DNA from 4 places in the Alteromonas stellipolaris genome. Region 3 is predicted to be linked to each of the others. Evidence: predicted binding sites of a transcription regulator. Region 3 holds the regulator's gene; each other region holds the start of a gene.

Region 1 (3,156 bases), 1.6 Mb from region 3:
TTCACCTAGCGATACGGGTTGGGTATGAATAACGTATGCGCATAGTCTATACCCGAAAGATAACTAATCTAGGTTTAAGGTATCACATTGGCACGCGCCTTGTACGTATGTTGGTAGGTAATGCTCCCCATTGAGGAAAAGAATATGAAAATGAGATTAACGGCTGTTGTAATAAGTGGATTCTTTTTATCGGCTTCACTATTAATCGTACTATCAACCGCGCTAGCGGCTGAAATGCCGCAGCCGCAAGACAGCATAGCGACACAACACGCAACTGAAACCACCCTGGCAGGCCCCGAAGATAAGCTAAACCAAGCACGTAGTAACGCCAAAGCATTAGGTGGTGCGCTAAAAGCTAGGCTTAAACAAGCCATTTCAAAAGGTGGTTTAGAAGCCGGGGTAGAGGAGTGCTATGTGGCTGCTGGGCCTATTGCAGAAGCGCTCAAGAAGGATGGTTGGACGGTAGGGCGCACAGCACTTCGTGTACGTAATCAAGGCAACAAACCTGATGCGTGGGAGGAAACCCAATTGCATGAGTTTGCAAACGCCTTATCTAAGCAATTGTCTATGCCGCTAGAAGCATCGCAGTGGAATGAGGAAACGGGCGAATTTCGCTATATGTCAGCGATTGTTACAGGGCAAGTGTGTACGGCGTGCCATGGTAACAATGTGGCACCTGCTGTCATTGATATCATTAAAGAAAAATACCCAGAAGATACCGCAACGGGCTTTACTCCTGGCAGTTTAAGAGGTGCTTTCACGCTTACCTATTCAGCCGAATAGCTTTTATTTTAAGAAGGTGCAACGGGTCTCTATCGCCATCCGTTGTATCTTTTTATCTCCTGTTCCCTATCCCCTATTTCCTACCGCTTATTCCCTAACTCCTATCATTTTCACTTTCTTCTATTGTCTTTCCTCTCTTGTTTTTTAGCAGTGTTTTTTACAAAGGCCCACGCTCTGTTCTCCACCTATCATTTAATTTAACTTTTATGTCAAAAATGGCGCTAATTGTCATTTTTGGCATATTTTCCTCTCATCTTGTTTGAGATGGATCAACGCGGCTGATTCGACTTAATGGAATAATTGCGCCGCACAGTAGGGAAAATCAGAGGTTAGGTGTAGTGGTGCCTTAGGTGGCGCAAAGCTTGCTAAACCTCATACAGAAGTATAAGTCTTACGGTGCGGACTTTTAATTAAGGTTGTTGATTTAAATAGAATTTTTAGCGGCTTGCCGTACTGTTTTTAACTAGGGAGAAAACCCATGAGCGATACGTTAGTCGAACTATCGCGGTGGCAATTTGCGCTAACTGCAATGTTCCACTTTATATTTGTGCCCTTAACCTTAGGGTTGAGTTTCATGCTTGCCATTATGGAATCCGTTTATGTGATGACAGGCAAAGAAATTTACAAACAGATGACTCAGTTTTGGGGAAAGTTGTTTGGTATTAATTTCGCCATTGGTGTGGCTACCGGCCTCACTATGGAGTTCCAGTTCGGGATGAATTGGTCGTACTATTCTCACTATGTTGGGGACATTTTTGGGGCGCCGCTGGCTATTGAAGGTTTGATGGCGTTCTTCCTAGAATCAACCTTCGTTGGGTTATTTTTCTTTGGCTGGGACAAAATGTCGAAGGGAAGACATTTAATGACCACATGGTTAGTGGCTATTGGTTCTAATTTCTCAGCACTATGGATACTCATTGCGAATGGTTGGATGCAATATCCCGTAGGCGCAGAATTTAACTTTGAAGCCATGCGCATGGAAATGACAAGCTTTGCTGAGGTTATATTTAACCCTGTAGCGCAAGTTAAGTTTGTGCATACCGTTTCAGCCGGCTATGTAACCGGTGCTATGTTTGTATTGGCTATTTCTAGTTATTACCTACTTAACCACAAGCATATCGCATTTGCCCGTCGGTCTTTCGCTATTGCTGCTAGCTTCGGCCTAGCCGCTACCTTGTCAGTTATTGTGCTTGGTGATGAAAGTGGTTACGAATTAGGTGAAGTGCAAAAAGTAAAATTGGCTGCTGTTGAAGCGGAGTATGACACTCATCCAGCACCTGCGCCTTTTACCGTATTCGGTATTCCCAACGATGAAAAAGAAGAAACCGAATACGCACTTCAAATTCCTTGGGCGATGGGCATTATTGCTACTCGTTCACTTACCGAGGAAGTTAAAGGCTTAAAAGATATCAAAGCTGAGAATCGTTTACGTATCCTTGATGGTATCAAAGCGTACGCGTTGCTAGATAGTGTTCGAGATGGAACCGCTTCATCAGACGAACGCGCGCTGTTTGAAGCACACAAAGATAATATGGGCTATGCCATGCTGTTAGAGCCATTTACGGATGATGTTACACAGCCTTCGGAAGCGGCCTTACAAAAAGCGGTAGATTACAGTATTCCTAAAGTTGCCCCTTTATTTTGGAGTTTCCGCTTAATGGTGGCATCAGGCTTTATTATGTTAGCCGTGTTCTTAGCTGCCTTCTATTACAGTACTAGACATAAAATAACCCAGCCTCGCTGGTTGTTGAAAGCGTCATTGTATAGCTTGCCGCTACCTTGGGTTGCGTGTGAAGCCGGTTGGTTTGTGGCTGAATTTGGTCGCCAGCCTTGGTCTATTGCAGAGATTCTGCCAGTGCATGCATCAACATCTAATCTGTCTATCTCAGACATTGTCACCACGTTAGTTGCGTATTCAGCGTTTTACACAGTGATGTTCATTGTGGCCTTTTACTTAATGAAAAAATTCGCCAAAAAAGGGCCAGTGCCTCCTGAAGATCACACGACGAATGAAGACGATGACCTTATCGACTTTGATGCTAAAGGAGCAAACGCATGATTGATTATGAATTTCTTCGCGTAGCCTGGTGGTGCCTTATCGGTGTTCTGCTCATTGGTTTCGCGGTAACGGATGGGTTCGATTTAGGCGTAGGTTCACTACTGACCATAATTGGTAAAACAGACAAAGAACGTCGCGTAATGATTAATACTATTGGGCCGCATTGGGATGGAAACCAAGTGTGGTTCATCACGGCAGGTGGTGCCATTTTTGCCGCGTGGCCGATGATCTATGCTACCGCCTTCTCTGGCTTCTATTTAGCCCTAGCGCTAACGCTAATTGCACTGTGGATGCGCCCAATTGGGTTTGATTAT
Region 2 (3,156 bases), 1.8 Mb from region 3:
TTCATATGCTTGAGACCACGCGCCTAAACTACTGAGCTGACCTTTAGTAACATTTGATGATTCAGTCGCCTTAGAAGCCTTAAGCGCGTCGGCAAATTGTTGATGGGTTTGTTGAGATAAATTGAGGCCATCAACGCTTCCCATACGCGCAAGGGTTTCAGAGGCACCTTTGAAATTACCGTAGTAAAGCTGTGACTGAAAAAGATTAACCGTAGACTTAGCCAATATCGCTATAGGTAGGTATTCGTATAAATCTACCGTAATTTGAGATTGGCGCATATATTCTAAAAAATCTTCATTTTTATAATAATAGATAGATTTTAACCATGCCGCTAAAGCATGTTCGTTTAAATTTTTAGTATGATCTTCTACCAATTCGTCTATGGATATTTTTATGCTAGGCATATTAGCGGAAGGGCTAGTAAGTGCGTCTATTATAGCTTGGTATTCTTTTGCAAAGGCAGGTGTGACGCTGCCTTCACTATGACCAGCCTCTGAGTATGTGTGTTTAACAAACAAAATTTGAGCACTTGTTACTGGTTTATCGTTAATTAATGCAGGGGAATATTGTAGGTTTTTAACTAGTTTAGTGGCTTTTGTTACATACCTGTCTTTACCTGAATAATCAAAAACAACGATATCTTTCGTTGTTCCGTCTTTATCTATTATATATGAAACTCTTGTCCAACCTTCCATGCCACCGCGAGAAGTGAAGGCATCTTCCACTTTATTAGCATTTTTTATTATCTTGGCGGCTTTAACTTCTTTGCTGTTGCCAAAAGAGGAAGCGCTTAACATTATCAATGACACGCATAATAACGCAGAAAATATCTTCAAAATTAATCCCTAATTTTTAGCGTGTAAAAGCAATAGGCCTCAACATCGCGTTTTCTATTCCATTTAAGGTTTTTTATAGCATCTATTTATTAAATTTAACAACATATCGAAGCATAAATTTAAGACTTAATTCTTGCTGAATTTTACGCTTATTAAGATAGTGTCGCCACGCTCTCTTGCGTTGCACTTTTTGCCGTAAGCAATTAACCCGATAAAAAACCACTGAGCTCTCATATCACATATATAAGATTCGACTGCTCATTTAAATGTTTTCGTACTCCTCCTAACATAATTTTCATCTGATATTTGTTGATCTCAATCAAACTTCAGCATAAACTTTCAGTAATTTCTGAAAGTTCAGCAGGTATAGATATGAAAATGACACCACTTATTACTTCTGCGGTTATGCACTTCGGTGAAATGGGCAGTCGTTGGGGCTTTAATCGCACTGTGGGCCAAATTTTGGCACTTATTGTACTTGCTGATGAGCCCATCTCAGCGCAAGAAATTGCCGACGCGCTAAATATATCTCGCGGTAACACCAGCATGGGGTTGAAGGAGTTACAGTCGTGGCGCTTGGTAAAACAGCATCTTGTTCCTGGTGAACGAAAAGAGTTCTTTATTGCAGGCGGAGACATTTGGACCCTTGCAAACCGCGTATTCGAAGAGCGCCGCAAGCGCGAAATAGACCCCACCATGAGTTTATTGCGGGATTTATTACTAGATACTCCCGCCAACAAAACTGAAGCCAATGCGCAAGATAAGCTGAATGAAATTCACGATTTATTAGAGTCGGTAACCGCGTGGTCACAAGAGCTTCAAAACCTAGGGCCAGATAAACTTAACACCTTGATGAAACTCGGCTCGGGTGTTGGCCGTATGTTAGAACTGAAAGACAAAATTCTACCGGGAAAAAATTCCGTTAATTAAGGAGACTATCTGTGGATGCGTTTTTGCTGTCTCGTTTACAATTTGCATTAAATATTAGTTTTCATATTCTGTTTCCGACTATCACCATGGCAATGGGATGGTTTCTTTTCTACTTCAAGTTTCGCTCAAATGTAACCGGTCACCCAGTATGGATGCGGATGTACCGCTTCTGGGTGCGCGTATTCGCACTTAGCTTTGCACTTGGTGTGGTAAGTGGCGTGACCATGTCTTTCCAATTTGGTACTAACTGGCCCGGCTTTATGGAGCGGGTGGGTAATGTGGCGGGCCCACTACTAGGTTACGAAGTTCTTACTGCGTTTTTCTTAGAAGCCACGTTCCTAGGTATTATGTTGTTTGGTATTCGTCGGGTACCTAATTGGTTGCACACCCTTTCAACATTGATTGTGGCGGTGGGCACTACCATGTCAGCCTTTTGGATTCTGGCGCTTAACAGCTGGATGCAAACGCCGCAAGGGCATGAAATTATCGACGGCGTTGTGTATGCCGTAGATTGGAGCGAAATTATATTTAATCCTTCGTTTCCTTATCGCTTTGTGCACATGATGTTAGCCTCGGGACTGACGGCCAGCTTTTTAATAGCCGGCTTATCGGCCTACCGTATGCTGAAAGGCGATGACAAGCTTGCGCCAAAGCTTGCCCTTAAAACCGCCACCTATACCGCTGCAGTGCTTATTCCTTTGCAGATTTTTGCAGGCGATATGCATGGGTTAAATACCCTCGAGCATCAACCGCAGAAAGTTGCCGCAATGGAAGGCCTTTGGGATACCACTGAAGGCGCGCCCTTACTGCTGTTTGCCATTCCGGATGAAGAAAGCAGAGAAAATCACTTTGAAATACCAGTACCCAACGGCGCCAGTCTAATTTTAACCCATAAAATGGATGGCAAAATTCAAGGCCTGAACGACTTTAAAGGCGAACATCCCCCAGTAGCACCTGTGTTCTTCGGGTTTCGGGTGATGGTAGGCATGGGCTTTTTAATGTTGGCGGTTTCATGGCTAGGTAGTAGCTACTTGCTTAGAGGGAAGTCTTTCCCGCTTTGGCTTAAGCGTGTATTCGCTGGCATGGCATTCAGCGGCTGGATTGCAACCTTAGCCGGCTGGTATGTGACTGAAATTGGAAGGCAACCTTATCTGGTTAGTGGTGTTTTACGTACACAAGAAGCGGTAACAACACTGCCTCCTGCGAATATCGCTTTCTCGTTCACTATGTACGCCACGATTTATACTATTTTGCTGTTCGCTTATATGGGAACGCTAATGCTGATGTGTCGCCGCGCTGTTGAAATTGAAGAAATTTCTACAGAAGAGCGTGAAATGGCCAAAGCCAGCAAAATGTCGCCGGCGAACACTTAAGGAGCCGCTATGTTAT
Region 3 (3,156 bases):
CGTCAAGATGCCTTAGCCACGCTCACCGCATTGGATGAACATCAACTCGTGGTACTAAGTGGCGATACTCAGACAAACGTTGATACACTTACTGCAGGCTTACCGATTAACATAGCAAAAGGTGGCTTGTCGCCAGAGCAAAAGTATTCTCAAGTGCATACTTTGCAAAAGCAAGGTCGCAAAGTCATGATGATGGGCGACGGTATAAATGATGCCCCTGTTCTTGCTAGCGCTGATGTGGCAGTTGCCGTAGGAAATGCCACCGATGTAGCGAAAACAGCTGCCGATGTTATTTTGCTAGGAGACAGCCTGCTGTCGGTACCCACCTTATTTTTAGTGGCCCAACAAGCAAAGCGTAAAATTCAGCAAAACATCGCATGGTCGGTAGGTTACAATATTATTATTCTCCCCTTTGCGGTATCGGGGTTACTCTCTCCCTGGATGGCCGTGGTTGGCATGTCGCTCAGTAGTATTATTGTGGTCACCAATTCAACTAGGTTATTAAGTAAATAATATGAGCATCATTTACGTATTAATTCCCATCGCTATCATCATTGTTGCGTTGGCGCTGGTTATCTTTTTCTGGGCAGTGAAAACTAACCAGTTTGAAGATCTCGACCGACAGGGCTATAGCATTTTGTTTGATGATGATTTGTCAGGTGATGAAAAGAAACTAGCCGAGCAACGTAAGCAGTTGCAACAACGCAAAGAAACTGATGACAGAGATTAATATATTCTCTGCCTTTTTCATTGGTATTGCGGGCGGTGTGCATTGCGTAGGCATGTGCGGCGGCATTGTTGCTGCACTTCGTACAGTAACACCAAGTAATGAAGCCGCTTTGCCTTACACTCTTGCTTATAATTTTGGTCGTATAATCAGCTACACCCTAGCCGGCGCTATTACAGGCGCTGTTGGCCAAATGGCCACCGAATTTGTACCTATCGCTAAACCTGTTTTGTCTTTGATTAGTGGCATTATGCTGCTGCTTTTAGCCTGTTACTTGGGTAAGTGGTGGCAGGGCATAAATTACATTGAAGCAATGGGACGCGGATTATTTAAAGCCATTCAGCCCCTATCTAAACGCTTTCTTCCGTTCAAAAGTCCAGCCTATGCGCTGCCTTACGGTTTTATATGGGGCTGGCTTCCCTGCGGATTAGTTTATTCAACACTGACATGGTCGTTAGCTTCAGGTTCGGCCGTTGATGGCGCAGCTATTATGCTATTTTTTGGATTAGGTACCCTGCCCACCTTGCTAGCAGCAAGCGCGGGTAGTCAGTACCTTATAGCCGGTTTTAGGCACCACGTGGTAAGGCAATGCTTTTCAGGAATATTGGCTATTTACGCGCTCTTTTTAATTTATGCAGCAATTTCATAAACAAAAGAGTAAGATTATAGTAAGTCGACACTATTTATAGTTTGAACCTATGAGCAAAGGAAGCCAATTCTCAATTCATTGTCAAAATTGCAGTTTCAGCCATTTGTGTTTGCCCGTTGCGCTAAACAAGACTGAAATTGAATCTTTAGATGATATTATTGAGCGAAAGAAACCTCTCCACAAGAGCGACTTACTGGTAAAGTCAGGAGATACATTTAACTCTCTTTACGCAGTCCGCACAGGCTCTTTTAAGTCTTTCGTCACCAATTCAGATGGTGAAGAGCAGATTACAGGTTTTCACTTTCCTGGCGATATTATCGGCTTTGACGCCTTACGGGAAAACAAGCATCAAAGTTATGCTCAGGCATTAGAAACTGCGATGGTGTGCGAATTGCCCTACGAAACGTTAGATGAGATGTCAGTTCAATTCCCCAAGTTAAGACATCAAATAATGAGTTTTATGAGTGCAGAAATTAAACAAGATCATGATCTCATGATGTTGCTTAACAAGCGCTCAGCAGAAGAACGTTTATTGTATTTCCTCTCACAGCTTTCTCAACGTTTCGAAGAGCGTGGATTTTCAAACAAAGAATTTCACCTTACGATGACGCGAAATGAAATTGGAAACTACCTTGGTTTAACTATTGAAACCATTAGCCGCCTACTAAGCCGTTTTCAAAAAGAAAATATTATTCAGGTGGACGGTAAACTCATTACTATTTTAGATTTTGATGAGATGTCGCAACGTTTAACGTCTGTGGTTGCACCTAATATTGCCTGTAATAGCTAATCTTTAAAGCTTTTGATCTAAAACAAGTTACGTAATAGCAAATAGGTATTACACTTAAATTGTAGCAACCAAAATTCTAAAAATGTTTGGAGGGGTTATGATTAAGTATGAACGTATTTTAGCGGTCATTGAAGCCGATAGTGATACTCAACCTGCGCTTAGCCGTGCATACGAACTTGCCAAAAAGACAGGGGCTTCTGTCACCGCTATGCTGGTGGTTTACGATTTATCTTATGATATGACTACCATGCTCAGCCCTGATGATCGCGAAGCAATGCGCGATGCGGTTACCAAAGAACATGCGGGTTGGTTACGTAAAACCCTTAGTGATTTAGGGTTTGAAAAAACCGATATTGTTGTTGAATGGAACAACCGCGCCTTTGAAGCTGTCGTGCATTACGTAATAGATAACAATATAGACTTGGTTGTTAAAGCAACCAAACGCCATGACGATTTAGCTTCTGTTATTTTCACTCCAACAGACTGGCACCTACTTAGAAAGTGCCCCTCCCCCGTATTATTAGTTAAAGATCATGAATGGCCTGACAATGGTGAAATTATTGCCGCGGTAAATGTAGGTAGTGAAGACGACGAACATGCGCTACTTAACGACAAAATCACCGTTATTGCTAACGATTATGCCGCGCTACTCAGTGGCAACGTAAATCTGGTTAACAGCTATCCTGCTACACCGCTTAACATCGCGATTGAAGTTCCTGAATTCGACCCCGATACGTACAACAACGCCGTAAAGCACCATCACGAACTTGAGATGAACAAACACAGCGAAAAGTATGCTATTGATAGCGAGCGCTGTTACGTTAAAGAAGGCCTACCTGAAAAAGTCATTCCAAGAATAGCCAAAGATATAGATGCAGAACTTGTGATCATAGGTACGGTTGGTCGAGTAGGTATTTCTGCGGCCCTTATAGGTAACACTGCTGAACATGTTATAGATGAACTGGTGTGTGATGTACTGGCAATAAAACC
Region 4 (3,156 bases), 1.3 Mb from region 3:
TGGCTGGACCGTTCTGATAAAAAAGAAAGGCCAAATTTGTTGCCCTCAGCCAGGGTGTGGCTTTAAAAAAGACGATAAATAACACCTATAGAGAAAAGCATTAATGAGTATCCCGACCAAGGGGCAAATAGGCACTAGCGATCCAATTGTCACCGCGTTTAAAAATGGTGACCTATTGGTTTACCCTACCGAAGCAGTTATGGGCATAGGCTGTGACCCAGATAATGAAGCGGCTGTAATGTCGCTTTTAGCATTGAAGCAGCGCCCTATAGAAAAAGGGGTAATCTTAATTGCTGCTAACTATTCTCAGCTATTACCCTATATAAATGATGAAGCCATACTTCAGCACAAACGTACTGAAATTGTGTCCAGTTGGCCTGGGCCAAATACTTGGTTGCTACCTAAGTCGGCGTCGGCCCCACTATGGTTAACCGGCAAGCATGAAAAAATAGCGGTTCGAGTAAGTAACCACCCAGTGGTTAAAGCTTTATGTGAAAAGCTAGGAAAGCCGCTGGTATCTACAAGTGCCAACCTAACTGGCCAACAACCCGCAATAACCCAGCAGGAAGCAACCGATATATTTGGTGATAGTGTTTTCTATGTTGATGGGGAAGTAGGTGGCCACGCTAAACCCAGTACCATCCGTGACGGCGATACCGGAGAGATAATAAGATCATGATTGACCCCCAACACGTAAACCAACAGTTAGACGGTAAAGACGCCGCTGAAGTGATAGAACAAGTTAAAGCGTACTTACTGTCATTACAGGACAACATTTGCCAAACCCTTGAGCTCGCCGATGGTAAAGGGCAGTTCAAAGAAGATTCGTGGGTTCGCGAAGAAGGCGGTGGTGGTCGTTCTCGTGTTATCAAAAACGGTGCAGTGATAGAGCAAGGTGGGGTGAACTTTTCTCACGTGTTTGGTAGCCAAATGCCTGCGTCAGCTACGGCTAACCGCCCAGAACTGGCCGGTAGAAACTTTCAAGCCATGGGGGTCTCGTTGGTTATTCACCCACATAACCCTTATATTCCTACATCTCATGCGAATGTGCGCTTTTTTATCGCCGAAAAAGAAGGTGAAGCACCTATTTGGTGGTTTGGCGGTGGGTTCGATTTAACCCCGTTTTACCCCTTTAAAGACGACGTACTACATTGGCACAATACCGCTAAGAAATTATGCGCCCCCTTTGGTGAAAACGTGTATGGAAAATATAAGAAATGGTGTGATGACTATTTCTTCTTAAAGCATCGAAATGAAACCCGCGGTGTAGGTGGCTTGTTCTTTGACGATTTAAACGATTGGGGGTTTGAAACGTCATTCAACTTTATGCAGGCGGTAGGAAATGGTTTCGTTGATGCTTATGTACCTATTGTAGAAAAGCGCAAGAGTACGTCGTACGGCGAAAGAGAGCGTGACTTTCAGCTATATCGCCGTGGTCGCTATGTAGAGTTTAACTTAGTATTCGATAGAGGCACCTTGTTTGGATTACAAACTGGAGGCAGAACTGAATCAATCTTAATGTCTATGCCACCACTTGCCCGATGGGAGTATTGCTATACTCCGGCGCCGGGGAGCGCAGAAGCAAAGCTAACCGACTGGCTTCAGCCTACAAACTGGTAATATTTTGCACCATGGGAATACCCTGTGGTGCAATTCCTTTGATCCACATCAAATTCCCTCATTACCAAGGTATATAGAGATATTGCACCTTGCGCTGGATCAAAGGATTTTCTTTTTAAACGTATACAGTGTCGTCATTATCATTAAACACATGAGAGACACACAATGCGTACACACACACTTTCAGCCATATGTATTTCTTTAGCGCTTGCCGCCCCTTTTGCTTCAGCTCATGAAAAGGGTGACTGGTTAGTTCGTGGCGGATTAACAACAGTAGCGCCCGACGAGTCAACCTCAAACATCATTGCAGGTGGTAGCGATTTAGGTGTAGCACTGACTATCGATAACGATACCCAGTTGGGATTAAACGTTGCCTATTTCATTACCGACAATATCAATGTTGAATTATTGGCCGCAACACCGTTTACTCACGACGTGAATTTTTCGGTAAGCGATCCACTAGGTACAGGTAACACATTGGGAGAGGTCACGCACTTACCCCCTACTATTACCGTTAACTACTACTTCAACGACGCAAACTCAGCGTTTCAGCCATATATTGGTGCGGGTTTAAACTATACCTTTATCTTTGATGAATCATTTACTGCTGCAAATAAGGAAGCAGGGCTTGATGATTTATCTTTAGATAACTCTGTAGGCATTTCTGCACAAGTAGGGATGGATTATCAAATAGATAAAGAGTGGCATGTAAATGCGTCAGTACGTTACATCGATATTAATACCGAGGCGTCATTTACCGTAGGTGGTGCAGAAGGTAGCGTAAACGATATTGACATCGACCCTTGGGTTTATACCTTGTCAGTAGGTTACACATTCTAAGGTTCGTTTAATAAGGTAAGTTGCCTTAAATAAGCAGCTTAGCAAGGCGTAAAACCTTATATCGTAATCTAAAGCGTTCCGTGTTTTACGGAGCGCTTTTTTATTTACTATTAATCATATGCTCGGCAAGTTGATCGAGTGCATTAAGAAGTTGCTGTGCGAGGGGGAGGTCATCAACAGTCTCGTGCATGGCTTTGCGCATACAATACATCCACTGGTCTTTTAATTCAGGTGTAACACTAAAAGAAAGATGCCGTGAACGTAACCTTGGGTGACCATATTGTTGCTGATAGGTGTCAGGTCCGCCTAACCACAAACTTAAATAAAGAAAAAACACTTCTCTAATTCTATCTGTTGGCTGAGGATGAATGGCGTAAAGCTCCTTCGCAATAGGATCATCACGCATAACATCATAAAAGCGGTTTGCCAAAAGGCGTACCTTATCTTCTCCACCTATACGGTAATATGGTGTAGTCTCTGACACAGCAGGTTTTTCCTTTCGTATCGATTTAAAGAAGTTAGACATTCCCATGACAGACAGCCTTATTAATAATCCAATGAAAAAGTTTGCCGTTTTCGGTAACCCTATTGTTCAGAGTCTATCACCAACTATTCATGAAATGTTCGCTAAGCAATGTGGCGAGCAAATTAGTTACGAAAAGATCCTTGCGCCAGAAGATGGTTTTACGCCTGAAG

Evidence for each region. Region 3 encodes FNR, which switches genes on or off when oxygen is low (the NO sensors DNR and NnrR bind a similar motif). Its sites were predicted from a motif close to TTGATCTAGATCAA; they were not measured.
Region 1: a site for FNR is predicted at 1,043-1,056, ahead of AVL57_RS18505 (cytochrome ubiquinol oxidase subunit I). Genes of this name have one in related genera too.
Region 2: a site for FNR is predicted at 1,147-1,160, ahead of AVL57_RS17505 (GbsR/MarR family transcriptional regulator). Genes of this name have one in related genera too.
Region 4: a site for FNR is predicted at 1,659-1,672, ahead of AVL57_RS00135 (OmpW family outer membrane protein). Genes of this name have one in related genera too.

The regions. Positions count from the first base shown of each region.
Region 1 is NZ_CP013926.1:4,383,040-4,386,195, reverse strand. It holds gene AVL57_RS18510 (Tll0287-like domain-containing protein) at 145-783, shown strand; gene AVL57_RS18505 (cytochrome ubiquinol oxidase subunit I) at 1,262-2,842, shown strand; gene cydB (cytochrome d ubiquinol oxidase subunit II) at 2,839-3,156, shown strand, end outside.
Region 2 is NZ_CP013926.1:4,142,598-4,145,753, forward strand. It holds gene AVL57_RS17500 (energy transducer TonB) at 1-837, opposite strand, end outside; gene AVL57_RS17505 (GbsR/MarR family transcriptional regulator) at 1,210-1,767, shown strand; gene AVL57_RS17510 (cytochrome ubiquinol oxidase subunit I) at 1,779-3,140, shown strand; gene AVL57_RS17515 (cytochrome d ubiquinol oxidase subunit II) at 3,150-3,156, shown strand, end outside.
Region 3 is NZ_CP013926.1:1,286,888-1,290,043, forward strand. It holds gene AVL57_RS05235 (heavy metal translocating P-type ATPase) at 1-513, shown strand, start outside; gene ccoS (cbb3-type cytochrome oxidase assembly protein CcoS) at 515-730, shown strand; gene AVL57_RS05245 (sulfite exporter TauE/SafE family protein) at 717-1,376, shown strand; gene fnr (fumarate/nitrate reduction transcriptional regulator Fnr) at 1,426-2,166, shown strand; gene uspE (universal stress protein UspE) at 2,264-3,156, shown strand, end outside.
Region 4 is NZ_CP013926.1:27,976-31,131, forward strand. It holds gene AVL57_RS00120 (DNA topoisomerase family protein) at 1-82, shown strand, start outside; gene tsaC (L-threonylcarbamoyladenylate synthase type 1 TsaC) at 104-679, shown strand; gene hemF (oxygen-dependent coproporphyrinogen oxidase) at 676-1,620, shown strand; gene AVL57_RS00135 (OmpW family outer membrane protein) at 1,786-2,460, shown strand; gene AVL57_RS00140 (group II truncated hemoglobin) at 2,561-2,992, opposite strand; gene aroE (shikimate dehydrogenase) at 3,018-3,156, shown strand, end outside.